Regions from separate parts of the Micromonospora sp. NPDC048930 genome, predicted to be linked through region 2. Evidence: riboswitches for the same ligand, from Rfam matches in the RefSeq annotation. Region 2 holds a riboswitch; the other holds the start of a gene.
What was found. Region 2 has a riboswitch for S-adenosylmethionine ahead of ACGFI9_RS15920 (aminotransferase class V-fold PLP-dependent enzyme). Riboswitches for the same ligand answer to the same signal wherever they lie in the genome.
Positions count from the first base shown of each region.

Region 1: it holds a riboswitch for S-adenosylmethionine, as region 2 does, so the genes downstream of both, ACGFI9_RS04670 (2-isopropylmalate synthase) here and ACGFI9_RS15920 (aminotransferase class V-fold PLP-dependent enzyme) in region 2, are expected to answer to the same signal.

Region 1 covers NZ_JBICUB010000001.1:1,092,989-1,099,681, forward strand. Annotated here, with positions in the region: gene ACGFI9_RS04665 (hypothetical protein) at 1-1,697, shown strand, start outside; SAM riboswitch class IV at 1,778-1,899, shown strand; partial or broken gene ACGFI9_RS04670 (2-isopropylmalate synthase) at 2,270-3,331, shown strand; gene ACGFI9_RS04675 (MarR family winged helix-turn-helix transcriptional regulator) at 3,460-3,921, opposite strand; gene ACGFI9_RS04680 (DHA2 family efflux MFS transporter permease subunit) at 4,188-5,657, shown strand; gene ACGFI9_RS04685 (DoxX family protein) at 5,722-6,075, shown strand; gene ACGFI9_RS04690 (low temperature requirement protein A) at 6,248-6,693, shown strand, end outside.
Region 2 covers NZ_JBICUB010000005.1:265,582-272,274, reverse strand. Annotated here, with positions in the region: gene ACGFI9_RS15925 (PrsW family intramembrane metalloprotease) at 1-1,352, opposite strand, end outside; SAM riboswitch class IV at 1,376-1,496, shown strand; gene ACGFI9_RS15920 (aminotransferase class V-fold PLP-dependent enzyme) at 1,547-2,809, shown strand; gene ACGFI9_RS15915 (aromatic acid exporter family protein) at 2,921-4,186, opposite strand; gene ACGFI9_RS15910 (metal-dependent phosphohydrolase) at 4,255-4,893, shown strand; gene ACGFI9_RS15905 (DUF4031 domain-containing protein) at 4,936-5,244, opposite strand; gene ACGFI9_RS15900 (FAD-binding oxidoreductase) at 5,303-6,693, shown strand, end outside.

The sequences.
Region 1 (6,693 bases), on a different contig from region 2:
ATACCACGGCCACGGGCATCGCGCCGGTCACCGACATCGGCCGCTCGCTGGCGCCGGACGCGCCGATCGTGCTGCTCGACACCGCCACCGGTGAGCGGACGCCGTACTGGGCCGAGCTGGACGCGCACGCCGCCGGCCAGCCGGACCGGCAGCTGCTCATCATCCGGCCGGCGGTCGCGCTGGCCGAGAGCACCCGGTATGTCGTGGGCCTGCGCGGCATGCGGGACCGGGACGGGGTTGTGATCCCCGCGCCCGCCGCGTTCCGGGCGTACGTCACCGGTGCCGGGGCCGACCCTCGCGACGGCCGCGCCCCGCAGATCAAACGAGTCCTCGCCGACCTGACCACGGCCGGCGTCAAGCGCGACGACCTCTACCTGGCCTGGGACTTCACCGTCGCCAGTCGACCGGGCCTGACCGGACGGATGCTGGCGATCCGCGACGACGCGTTCGCCACCCTCGGTGCGGCCGCACCGACGTTCACCGTCACCCAGGTCGTCAACTACGCGGCGGAGCAGGACGCGCGAATCGCCCGGCAGGTGAGCGGCACCATCGGCGTACCGTCCTATCTGACCGGCAGCGGCGGGCCCGGGTCACGGCTGCACTACGGGCCGGCCGACGGCGACGGAACGCCGCACACGCCCGATGCCCTGCCCACGCCGTCCGGCACGACGCTGCAGGCCGACTTCGTCTGCAACATCCCGCGCAGCGCCTCCGCCGCCGACCCGGCGCACCTGTCGCTGTACGGCCACGGCCTGCTCGGCCGGCCGACCGAGATCAACGCCGGCAACGTCAGGACCATGTCGGCCACCCACAACTTCACCTTCTGCGCGACCAGCTGGATCGGCATGGCCAACGCCGACGTCCCGTACGTGGCCGGCGCCTTCACCGACCTCAGCGCCTTCCCCGCGGTCGCGGACCGGCTGCAGCAGAGCTTCCTGAACTTCCTCTTCCTCGGCCGGACGATGATCCACCCGGACGGGTTCGCCGCCGACCCGGCGTTCCAGGACGCCACCGGGCGGCCGCTGATCGACGTTCCGGGCGGGTTGCACTACGACGGCAACAGCCAGGGCGGCATCAACGGCGGTGCGCTCACCGCCGTCGCTCAGGACTGGACCCGCTCCGTGCTCGGCGTGCCGGGGATGAACTACTCGACGCTGCTGCAGCGCAGCGTCGACTTCGCCCCGTTCCAGACGATCATGGACGGGTACTACCCGAACAAGGTCGACCAGCAGCTGATCTTCGCGCTGCTGCAGATGCTGTGGGACCGGTCCGAGGCCAACGGGTACGCCCAGCACATGACCGAGGACCCGCTGCCGGGCACCCCGGCGCATCAGGTGCTGATGCACGTGGCCTTCGGCGACCACCAGGTCTCCCCCGCCGCGGCCGAGGTCGAGGCGCGCACCATCGGCGCCCGCCTGCACACCCCCGCCCTCGCCGAGGGCTGGTCGCGCGACGTGCAGCCGTACTGGGGCATCGTGCCGATCTCGGCATACCCGTACGCCGGCTCGGCAATGGTGGTCTGGAACAGCGGTGCGGCCTACGCGCCGCCGACGACGAACCTCGCTCCGGCCGGGTCGGAGTACGGCAGCGACCCGCACGAGTTCCCGCGCGCCCAGCCCGGGGCACAGCAACAGAAGGCGACGTTCCTGCTCACCGGAAAGATCGTCGACGTCTGCGCGGGGGCGCCCTGCCCGTGATGCGGTACCTCGCCCGCGCGGGCAGCTGAAGTCTCACCTCGGAGTTGGTGGCCCGCGTCCGACGGTTATGCTTCGGCTCAGGTCACGAGTGCCAGCGACAAGCCCCGGCTTGCTGGCCGGCAACCCTCGTCAAAGTTCGCGGTGGGGTGCCCCGGGTGATGACCGGGCCCAGCCCGATCCGCGTGCTGGGCAAGCGCGGGCCCCGTCCCCTGTCACCCCGGGGTCCCTGGACTGCCGGAGGCCCGACATGACCCCTGCGCTCACCGCCCTGCCCGTCCAAGGTGCCGAGCTCCTCACCCGTACCGACGTCGTCACCTCCGTCGGCGTACACCGCGCAAACTGTTGGTTCGGCTCGCCGGAGCCGTCCCGGTACCGGGGCCCGTCTCCCCTGCCCCGGCGGTAGGCGCGCTCGCTACCGCGCGCGGGAGGCGCAGCGCGGGTACCGACGCCGCAGCCTGGTGGCGGTTCCTAACCCGAGCAATGTCACCAGGGAGTGCCGGCCGGCCACGGACCTCGCCCGCGCGGCCCCGCATCCGCCTGCTGACGCCACGTGTTCCAGGGAGCACTCCGAGATGGCTCAACCTGTCACCGACGCTGAGACCGATCCGATCGCCCGGCAGCGCCCCAGCCGGATGCCGTTCCACCGTTACCTGCCCTACGAGCAGCAGTTCCGGGTCGACCTGCCGGACCGCGCCTGGCCGACCCGCCGGGTCGAGACCGCCCCCCGCTGGTGCGCGGTGGACCTGCGCGACGGCAACCAGGCCCTGATCGACCCGATGTCCCGGGAACGCAAGCGCCGCATGTTCCAACTGCTCGTGCAGATGGGCTACAAGGAGATCGAGGTCGGTTTCCCCTCGGCCAGCCAGACCGACTACGACTTCGTCCGGCAGCTGATCGAACAGGACCTGATCCCCGAAGACGTCACCATCCAGGTGCTCACCCAGTGCCGGGAGCACCTGATCGACCGGACCTTCCAGTCGCTGCGCGGCGCCCGCCGGGCGATCGTGCACTTCTACAACTCCACCTCCACGCTGCAGCGGCGGGTGGTGTTCGGCCTGGACCGCGACGGCATCACCGACATCGCCACCACCGGCGCCCGGCTCTGCCAGAAGTACGCCGAAATCCACACCCCCGACACCGACATCCACTACGAGTACTCGCCGGAGTCCTACACCGGCACCGAACTGGAGTACGCCCTCGACGTGTGCGCCAAGGTCATCGACGTGGTCGACCCCACCCCGGACCGGAAGCTGATCGTCAACCTGCCCGCCACCGTCGAGATGGCCATGCCCAACGTCTACGCCGACTCCATCGAATGGATGCACCGGCACCTGCCCCGCCGCGACAGCCTCGTGCTGAGCCTGCACCCACACAACGACCGCGGCACCGGCGTGGCCGCCGCCGAACTGGGCCTACTGGCCGGCGCCGACCGGATCGAAGGCTGCCTGTTCGGCAACGGCGAACGCACCGGCAACGTCGACCTGGTCACCCTGGGCCTGAACCTGTTCTCCCAGGGCATCGACCCCATGATCGACTTCTCCAACATCGACGAGATCAAACGAGCCGTCGAATACTGCAACCAACTACCGGTACACGAGCGCCACCCCTACGCCGGCGACCTGGTCCACAGTGCGGATGAGACGCCGACCAGATCGGTCAGCCGACCCGTGGGTGCGCGATGACCAGCTGTCGGCTTCGATCGGGCCTCGATGCTCAAGGCTGTCGGGGTCGCCAACCCCGGCCGCTGTGGTGGCGGGGCGCGCTATGGCTCGAGGTTGCTTTCCACCAGGCGGGTCAGGAAGGCCTCGACAGCGTCGACCTCGTCCGCTGTCAGCTGTCTCCCGAAGTGCTTCACGACCTCGCGCAGGTGGGACCTGGACGCCCGTTGGAAGAGGTCGTGGCCGGTCGGGGTCAGGACGGCGTGGACGACACGGCGGTCAGCCGGATCGCGTTCCCGCCGCAGTAGCCCGGCGTCGCACAGCCGGTCGAGCAGGCGGGTGATGCCGCCGGTCGTGAACAGCACCGCCTCCGCGAGTTGCCCCAGGCGCAGCCGCTGATCCGGCGCATTGGACACGTGGGCCAAGACGTCGAATTCCGCCAATGACAGGCCATGGGCGGCCTGCATCTCCCGCTCGAGCTTCTTGAGGACCAGGTTCTGGCTGACGAGATAGAGCCGCCACACCCCGAGGTAGCGGCGTGTCGACAGCTGCTGCCGCTCGGTCACGAGCTGTCCTCCCCTCGTCGCCGCCCTCGCGCGGAAGCTTATCCGTACCTGGTCCGCCGCGGTGACGGCGTCCGGTGGCCTCGCCCGGCGGGTGACGCAGCCCACGGACTATCCGCTCTCTCTGACGCGCTAATATCTGATGCGTCAGACATTTGCGTGTCAGGCATCTGCGCGGCCGGACGCCAGACGTTCCGCGTCCGGTGACCGGCCGCCACCCATGTGCTCGGCCGCACAGGCGCACCCCAACCCATGAGAGGAGTGAGTCAATGCTGCGACACGTGCCGTACAAGTGGCTGGTCGCGACGGCGTTTGTGTTCGGCCTGTTCATGGAGATCCTCGACATGACGGTGCTGAACACCGCGCTTCCCGCGCTGGGTGAGCGGTTCGACGCCGGCACCGAGGCGCTGCAGTGGCTCGTGACGGGCTACCTGGTCAGCATGGCCGTGTTCATCCCCGCCTCGGGCTGGGTGTCCGACCGATTCGGCAGTAAACGGACATTCGTGTTCGCGCTTGCGGTTTTCACCACGGCGTCCGCGTGGGCGGGTTTTGCTGGCTCGCTCGGCGAGCTGATCACCGCCAGGGTCGTTCAGGGCGTCGGCGGTGGGCTGCTGACCCCCGTCGGCACTGCGATGCTCTTCCGGGCGTTCCCTCCGGCCGAGCGCGCACAGGCTTCAGCGGTGCTGTCCATCCCCACGAGCATCGCGCCGGCGTTCGGGCCCGTGCTCGGCGGTTGGATGGTCGACACCCTCTCCTGGCGCTGGATCTTCTTCCTCAAGGTCCCGATCGGCGTCCTGGCGCTGATCTTCACCGTGGCCGTCATCCGCGAAGAGCGAGCTGCCCATCCTGGCCGGTTCGACCTCGGTGGATTCCTCACGGGCGGCTCCGCGCTCGCCTTCCTGCTCGTCGGTCTCGACCGAGGTGCCCGCGACGGATGGGCCACCCCGGGTGTGCTGGCACCGCTGGGTGCCGGGCTCGCCCTGGCAGCCGCGTTCGTCGTGGCCGAGCTGCGCAGCGCCGAACCCATGATCGATCTGCGCCTGCTGCGGAGCCGGCTGTTCCGTACCGGCAATCTGCTGATGCTGCCCACCTCGGGCGCGTTGATGGGGGCGTTGTTCCTTGTTCCCCTGCTCCTGCAACAGCAGATGGGCATCGACGCGACCGGTTCCGGCCTGGTGACCATGTTCCAGGCGCTGGGCATGGCAGCCCTGATGCCGGTCGCAGGCCACCTCTATTCGAGGCTCGGACCCCGGCGGATGCTCGCCACCGGGTTCGTGATCACCGCAGCCTCGCTGGCGGCGCTACTCGCGGTCAATCCCGGAACCACTCTGTGGGCGGTACGCGCGCCGCTGTTCACCCTGGGCGCAGGGATGGCCCTGACGGTGATCCCACTGCAGACCGCGACGTTCGCCGGGGTGAGCACCGCGGCCACAGCACGCGCTTCGTCGCTGTTCTCCACCACCCGACAGGTCGCCGGTGCGGCCGGAGTCGCCGGGGTCGTCACCCTGCTCACCGAGCGGACCGAGACCAGGCTCGTGGACATCGGCGCTCGTGCCGCCGATGCGGCCAGCCGGAGCGAGGCGATCTTCGCCGCCTACCACGACGTATTCCTGTTCACCACCGCGCTGGCCGTGCTGGGCCTGCTCGTGGCCCTGCGCGTGCGGGACGCCGATGCGGCCGCGAGCCTGCGGCCCACGCCCACGGCAGCGACCGAGGACGCGCGGGTGACAACCGCGTGAGCGTCACGGGCTGATCGCACACCCGCTCATCCACCCCTCACCACAAGCACACAAGGAGAAACTGATGTTCATCGCCACCGTCATCCTGTCCGCTCTGCTGGCCATCGGCTTCGCCCTGGCCAGCCTTCCGAAGGTGTCCGCAGCCGACAGCATGGTCGCCGAACTCGGCAGGCTGGGGGTGTCCGACGGACGTGTCCGCCTGATCGGGGCGCTGGAGTTCCTGGGGGCAGCCGGCCTGGTCATCGGACTGTGGATCGGCCCTCTCGGTGTCGCCGCCGCCACCGGACTTGTGCTCCTGATGGCCGGAGCCGTCGTCTACCACCTCAAGGCGCACGACTCCGCGAAGAAGACCGTGCCTTCGCTGGTCCTGCTTCTGCTCAGCGCGATCGCGCTCGTTCTCCGGGCCGCCAGCCTCTGACGCACACGTCACGGCACCGCGCTGGTCAACCGTCTGCCGCGCACCGACAAAGACGATCTTCACCTCGTCCAGCGAGACGCTTCACTTGAAGTTTCTCGCGACCGCCCCGAGCGGTGCGGTGCGTGGTACGACGGAGGATAGATTTCACAAAGCTGACAGAACGGGCGTGCCGATGACCGCCGGCCACACGCGCGACCTACTGCGGGACAGCGCCGAGCCGCAGCGCGCCACCTACGTCGAGCTCTTCTTCGACGTGATCCTCGTGTTCGCGCTGACCCGGCTGTCGCACACCCTGTTCACCCACCTCACCTGGCTCGGCGCCCTGCACACCGTGATCCTGCTGGCCGCGTTCTGGTGGGTGTGGGTCTTCACCGCCTGGACCACTAACCGCCTCAACCCCGCCCAGCCGGCGATCCAGCTCGTGATCATCCCCATCATGCTCGGCACCCTGATCATGGCGGGCGCGGTGCCCACGGCGTTCGGCGAGGGCGGCATGATCTTCGCCGCCACCTATGTCGCCATCCAGGTCGGCCGGGCCCTCTTCGTCACGGGCGCGATGCGCGGCCGGGAGGTGGCGATCGGCTCGCTGCAGCAACTCATCTGGTCCTGCTTCTCCGG
Region 2 (6,693 bases):
ACCGCCCGCTGCGACCCGTCCGGGAACCGCAGGTGGTAGCGCTGCCCGTCCCAGACCCCGACCGGCGCCTGCGGATCCCGCCCCACGAAGAACGACCGGTACGCGGCGATCGCGTCCAGCAGCTCCCGTTCCTCCCTAACCGTCCGGTCCCGGTCGGCCGGCTTCCGGTCCAGCCCCCGGCGCATCCCGTCGCGCAGCAGCGCCAGCCGGGTGGCCGCGAACTGGTAGCCCCGCATCGCCTTCACCCCACCGTCACCGGCCACCCGGCGAGCCCAGGTACGCGCGGCGTGCCGCCGCCCGAGGCTGCCCAGCGCGGCCACCTCCGGCGGGGTGAGCCAGCCCGCCCGGACGTAGTCCGGCAGGGTCCGCTCGGTGAGCCGCCCCTCCCACGCGCGCAACCAGATCGCCAGCCCCACCATGCCGAAGAAGATCGGCACCATCACGCCGATGTAGCCGTACAGGACGATCACCGGCTGCCCGGTGGCGACGGCCAGCGAGGGCAGCAGGTTCCAGGTGCCGTGCAGCATCATCGCGAGCAGCAGGCCGGCGATCGGGGCGAGGATGCGTACCCGCCGGTCGGCGGTGCGGGCGGCGACACCCAGCCCCACCCCGGTCATCGAGGTGAACAGCGGGTGGGCGAAGCCGAAGAGCAGGATCCGGACGATGAAGATCGCGATGACCTGCTGCGCGCCGGTGGCCGGGCCGTACTCCTCGACGCCGGTGCGGTAGCCGTAGCCGCCCAGGTAGAGGATGTTCTCCACCATGGCGAAGCCGACCGCGGAGAGCCCGCAGTAGACCAGCGCGTCGGTGACCCCGGAGAACTCCCGGCGCCGGAAGATCAGCAGCAGGATCGGCCCGGCCGCCTTGGTCAGCTCCTCGATGAACGGGGCGACCAGCACGGCGACCAGGGCGCTGGGCAGCCCCCAGTTCTGGAAGAGCTTCGCGGCTGTCTCGTTGACCAGCAACGAGACAGCGGTGGAGACGAACGCGCCCCAGGCGAAGCAGAAGATCAGGTACTTCAGCGGCTCCGGCTCGTACCGGTCCAGCCAGAGGAAGCAGGAGACCAGCACCGGCACCGGCAGGATCGCCGCGATCACGCCGACCAACAGGGCCTCGGCACCCAGGCTCTCGCCGAGGGTGAAGACCATGAACACCGCGCCCGCGGCGATCAGCAGCACCACCGCGGCGAGCGCCAGGATCCGTCGCCAGCCGAGACGGCGCAGCGGCATCCGGGGGGTCGACGACCCCGGCGGTGGGGCGGCGGGCGCGGTCGGCGGCGGCAGGGCTCCGCCGGGCGGGGTGTCGGCCATGCGGTCAGCGTAGTCACCCGCGACCCACTGGTCCGGCCGCATTCCGCCCGCTATGCTCCGGGGCAGGTCACGAGTGCCAGCGTCAAGCCCCGGCTTGCTGGCCGGCAACCCTCGTCGAGTTCGCGGTGGGGTGCCCCGGGTGATGACCGGGCCCAGCCCGAACCGCGTGCTGGGCAAGCGCGGACCCCGTCCCGGTGCCCATACCCCGGGGTCCCCTGGACCCGGGAGGTTCCGGTATGACCGTCACCCTCGTACCCTCGCTGCCCACGCCGCCGGCGCCGACCCGGCCGGACCCGCTCGGCGTGCTCGGCGTACCGGGGGAGATCAACCTTGACCACGCCGCCAGCGCGCCGTGCGCGCGGGCCGCGGCCGACGCGGTGGCCGAGCTGCTGCCCTGGTACGCGAGCGTGCACCGGGGCGCCGGGGCGCTGTCGCAGCGCTGCACGCTGGCCTACGAGCGGGCCCGGCAGACAGTCGGCGACTTCGTCGGCGCCCGCCCCGACGATCACGTGATCTTCACCCGGAACACCACCGACGCGCTCAACCTGCTGGCCCGGGCGCTGCCCGCCGGCACCACGGTGGTGACCTTCGCCGGCGAGCACCACGCCAACCTGCTGCCCTGGCCGCGCGGCTCGGTCCGGCTGCCGGTGCCGGCCAGCCCCGCCGGGGCGGTACGCGCGCTCGCCGCCGCCCTCGCCGAGCTGTCCCGCGACGCCCGGCCGGGCCTGCCGGTGCTGGTCGCGGTGACCGGGGCGAGCAACGTGACCGGGGAGCGCTGGCCGGTGGCCGAGCTGGCCCGGGTCGCCCGCCGGCACGGCGCCCGGATCCTGGTGGACGCCGCCCAGCTCGCCCCGCACGCCCCGGTGGACCTGGCCGCGCTGGACGTGGACTACCTGGCGCTCTCCGGCCACAAGCTGTACGCGCCGTTCGGCGCGGGCGTCCTCGTCGGGCGGGGCGACTGGCTGGACGCGGCGCCGCCGTACCTGGCCGGCGGCGGGGCCACCAGCCATGTCGGCGCGGCCACCCACGAGGTGCGCTGGGCGACCGGGCCGGCCCGGCACGAGGCGGGCACCCCGAACCTGCTCGGCGCGGTGGCCCTGGCGGCAGTCTGTACCGCGTTCGCCGACGCCGACCGGGACGCCCTGCACGCCCGGGAGCAGGCGCTGCTGGCCCGGCTGCGGGACGGGATCGACGCCCTGCCGCACGTGGTGGAGCTGCGGACCTTCGACCCGGACGCGCCCCGGGTGGGCATCGCCTCCTTCGTGGTCGCCGGGCGGGACTCGTCCGACGTCGCCGCCCACCTGGCCCGGGTGCACCGGATCGGGGTGCGGGACGGGCTCTTCTGCGCCCACCCCCTGGCCCGGCGGCTGCTGGCCGAGGCGGCGGCGCGCACCGGCCGGACCGACCTGCCCCCCACCGCCCTGCGCGCCAGCTTCGGCCTCGGCACCACCGAGGCCGACGTGGACGCCCTCCTCACCGCCCTGGCCACCCTCCCCTGACCGCCGCCGCCCCCTCCCAGGTCCGCACTGATTCGCGGAAAGAGTGGCCATGCACCATCGAATGACCACTCTTTCCGTGCATCAGGGGCCTGCGAACCCGTGCGCGGCGGGTCAGCCGACGGGGGGTGCGGTGGGGGGTTTGGGGGCGGGGCTCTGCTCGGCGGTCTCGCCGGTGCGCTGCTCCTTCTCGCCGAACGCCTGCCGGACCAGGCGGTTCGCCTCCTCCTGCTCGATGCCGGAGGCCACCATCAGGTCGCTGGCGGCGGTACGCACCTGCGCGATCACCACGCTGCCGGAGAAGCCGACCCCCTCCGCGTACGCCCGGCCGGCCTCGCTGACCGCGCGCAGCGCCCGCTCCCGGGCCTTCTCCGGCTCCTCCCCGACGGCGAACTCGTGCCGCAGCAGGCGTACCGACTCGGCGAGGTGGCTGACCGAGTCCGGCATCGGCTCCGGGATGGGCTCCTCGTCCTCGATCATCGTGACCGAGCGGCGGATCAGCGTGCCGCTGTTGCGCATCGCCCGGTCGATCGGCTCGGCCGCCTCGGCGTAGTGGGTCAGCTCGCTGCGCCGGTGCCAGCGGGCGGGCGAGATGGTCACGGTCTCCTTGGCACCCTCGATCGCCTCGGAGAACGCGGCCAGCTCCTCCTTGTTCTCCCGGAGCCGGAACAGCGCCTGCTGGGCCAGGTTCCGGTCCCGCTTGCGCAGCGCCTCGGCACAGGTGTCGAGCTGGGTCGCGAGCAGGTCCAGCGCCGGCCGCGCGGCCCGGTTGATCACGCGCAGCGGGTTGAGGGGCAGCAGGATCGCGGTCACCAGCAGCGCGATGCCACCGCCGATGAAGGCATCGACGAACCGTGGGACCTCCAGGTTCTGGGTGGACGGGCTGAGCGTCACGATCAGCACCGCGGTGGCCGCCGCCTGGATCACGATCGCCACGCTCGCCCCGGCGAAGATGGTCAACAGGATCGCCGCGGTCACCACCAGGCCGAGCTGCCAGGCCCCGGTGCCGAGCAGGTAGATCAGGAAGTCGCCGACGGCCACCCCGACCGCCACCCCGATGATCAGCTCCACGGTCCGGCGGAAGCGCTGGCCGACCGAGGCCGCCAAGGTGCCGACCGCCGAGATCGGCGCGAACACCGGTTGCGGGTTGTTGAGCAACCGGTGGGAGATCAGGTAGGCCAGCCCGGCCGCGAGGCCCGCCTGGACCGCCAGGCCGGCGGCCGTACGCACCCGGTGCAGGCGATCGTGCAGGGTGGCCTTGCTGCGGTTGCGCAGTTCCTCGACGGCCTCGGCGATGCGCGGCCCGTCCAGGTCGACCAGCCCTTCGCGCAGCGGGGCACGACGCAGGAACGAGGGTCGTCGCTCCCGGGCCTCGGCCATGGCCGGGACTACCCACCCCGCACCGGGTGAATCCTCGGGTTTCGGGGCGGTGCGGCAGACTGCACCGGGTGGGAGAGCTGATCGAGCGGTGGCGGCTGGCGGCCCGCGAGGCAGGGGCGTCCGACCCGGCCGGAGTGGCCCGGGCCGGGGACCGGCTGCTGGCCGCCTGGCGGGAGCCGCACCGGCACTACCACGGCGTGCCGCACCTGCGGGCGGTGCTGGACGTGATTGACGCGTACGCCGGGGCGGCCCGGCGCCCGGAGCTGGTCCGGCTGGCGGCCTGGTGCCACGACGCGGTCTACGACCCCCGGGCCGGCGGGGACGCCAACGAGCGGGCCAGCGCCGAACTGGCCGGCGACCTGCTGTCCGACGCCGGGCTGCCGGCTGCCGCGGTGACCGAGGTACGCCGGCTGGTGCTGCTCACCGCCGGGCACGCGGTGCCGCCCGACGACCCGGACGGCGCCCTGCTCTGCGACGCCGATCTGGCGATCCTGGCCGCCCCGGCCCCCGAGTACGACCGTTACGCCGCCGCCGTGCGCCGCGAGTACGCCCACGTCCCCGACCCCGCCTTCCGCGCCGGCCGCGCCACCGTCCTGGCCGCCCTCCTGGCCCTCCCCGCCCTCTACCGCCTCCCCGACCCACACGCCCGCTGGGAGCCCACGGCCCGCGCCAACCTCACCCGAGAACTCACCACCCTGCGCCCCTGACCCCGGCGATCTTGCAGTTGTGGTGCCGACAAAGGGCGCACATCACCTCGAACGGGCAACCCGAGGTGCAAGATCGTGGGGAGGAGGTGGGGGGAAGAGGTGTTTGGGGCGGCGGAGGCCGGCGGCGTGGAGGACGCGGACGATCTCGCGGGAGGGGACGACCCGGGCGCCGAGCCAGACGGCCATCCGGAAGCGTTCGGCCGGCAGGTCGTAATGGTCGCGGTCGAAGGCCCGGCGGGGCGCGCCGAGCGCCTCCGCGAAGGCGTGCAGCTCGGCGTACGAGACGTCGCTCACCAGATGCGACCAGAGCCGGCCCCGCCACGGCACCGAGGGCCGGTCGACGTACAGCATGGCGACCAACGGTACGCCCGGTTGATGATCGCCGCCGGCACGACCTAGCCTTCCCGGCATGGTCGCCAACCCCCTTCTCGACGAGCTGCGGGCCGCCCTCGGTGACGCCGCCGTGCTGACCGACCCGGACCTGCTACGGATCCACGAGCGGGACGAGGCCGACCTCTGCGCGGCGGGCACGCCGCTGGTGGTGGTGCGCCCACGCAGCACCGAGGAGGTGGTGGCGGTGGTCCGGGCGGCGGGCCGGCACGGCGTACCGGTGGTGCCGCAGGGGGCGCGGACCGGGCTGGCCGGCGCGGCGAACGCGGTGGACGGCGCGGTGGTGCTGAGCACCGTGGCGATGGACCGGATCCTGGAGATCGACCCGGTCAGCCGGATCGCCGTGGTGCAGCCCGGCGTGGTGAACGCGACGCTGGCCGGCGCGGTCCGGAAGCACCACCTCTACTACCCGCCGGACCCGGGCTCCTGGGAGTCCTCCACCATCGGCGGCAACGTCGCCACCAACGCCGGCGGGATGTGCTGCGTCAAGTACGGCGTGACCACGGAGTACGTGCTCGGCCTGGAGGTGGTGCTCGCCTCGGGCGAGGTGCTGCGCACCGGCCGGCGCACCGCCAAGGGCGTCGCCGGGTACGACCTGACCCGGCTCTTCGTCGGCTCGGAGGGCACCCTCGGCGTGATCACGGAGGTGACCGTGTCGCTGCGGCCGGCGCCGGAGGAGTCGCTGACCCTGGTCGCGGTCTTCCCCACCACCGCCGCGGCCGGTACGGCGGTCGCCGGCATCGCCGAGCGTGGGCTCACCCCCAGCCTGCTGGAACTGCTGGACCGCACGCACCTGCGGGCCATCGAGGCGTACCGGCCGATGGGGCTGCGTACCGACGCGGAGGCGCTGCTGCTGGCGGCGGTGGACACCGGCGCCCGGGCGGCGGACGACCTGGCCCGGCTCGCCGAGGTCTGCGCGGCGGCCGGCGCCGACGAGGTGTACGCGGCCACCGACGCGACCGAGGCCGCCGCCCTGCTCCAGGCCCGCCGGCTGGCCCACCCGGCGATGGAGAAGTTCGCCGCCGACACCTTCCCCGGTGGCAACGGCGGTCTGGTCATCGACGACGTGGCGGTGCCGCGTGGGGCGCTGGCGGCGTTGCTGGACGGGGTGGCCCGGATCGCCGAGGAGTGCGCCGTGCCGATCGGCGTGGTCGGGCACGCCGGTGACGGCAACATGCACCCGAACATCGTGGTCGACCGGGCCGACCCGGCCAGCGTGGCGCGCGGCCGACGGGCCTTCGACGAGATCATGCGGCTCGGGCTGGACCTCGGCGGCACCTGCACCGGCGAGCACGGCGTCGGGCTGCTCAAGCGGGACTGGCTGGCCCGCGAGATCGGCCCGGTGGGGGTCCGGGTGCACCAGGCCATCAGGGCGGCGCTCGACCCGGCGGGGCTGTTCAACCCGGGCAA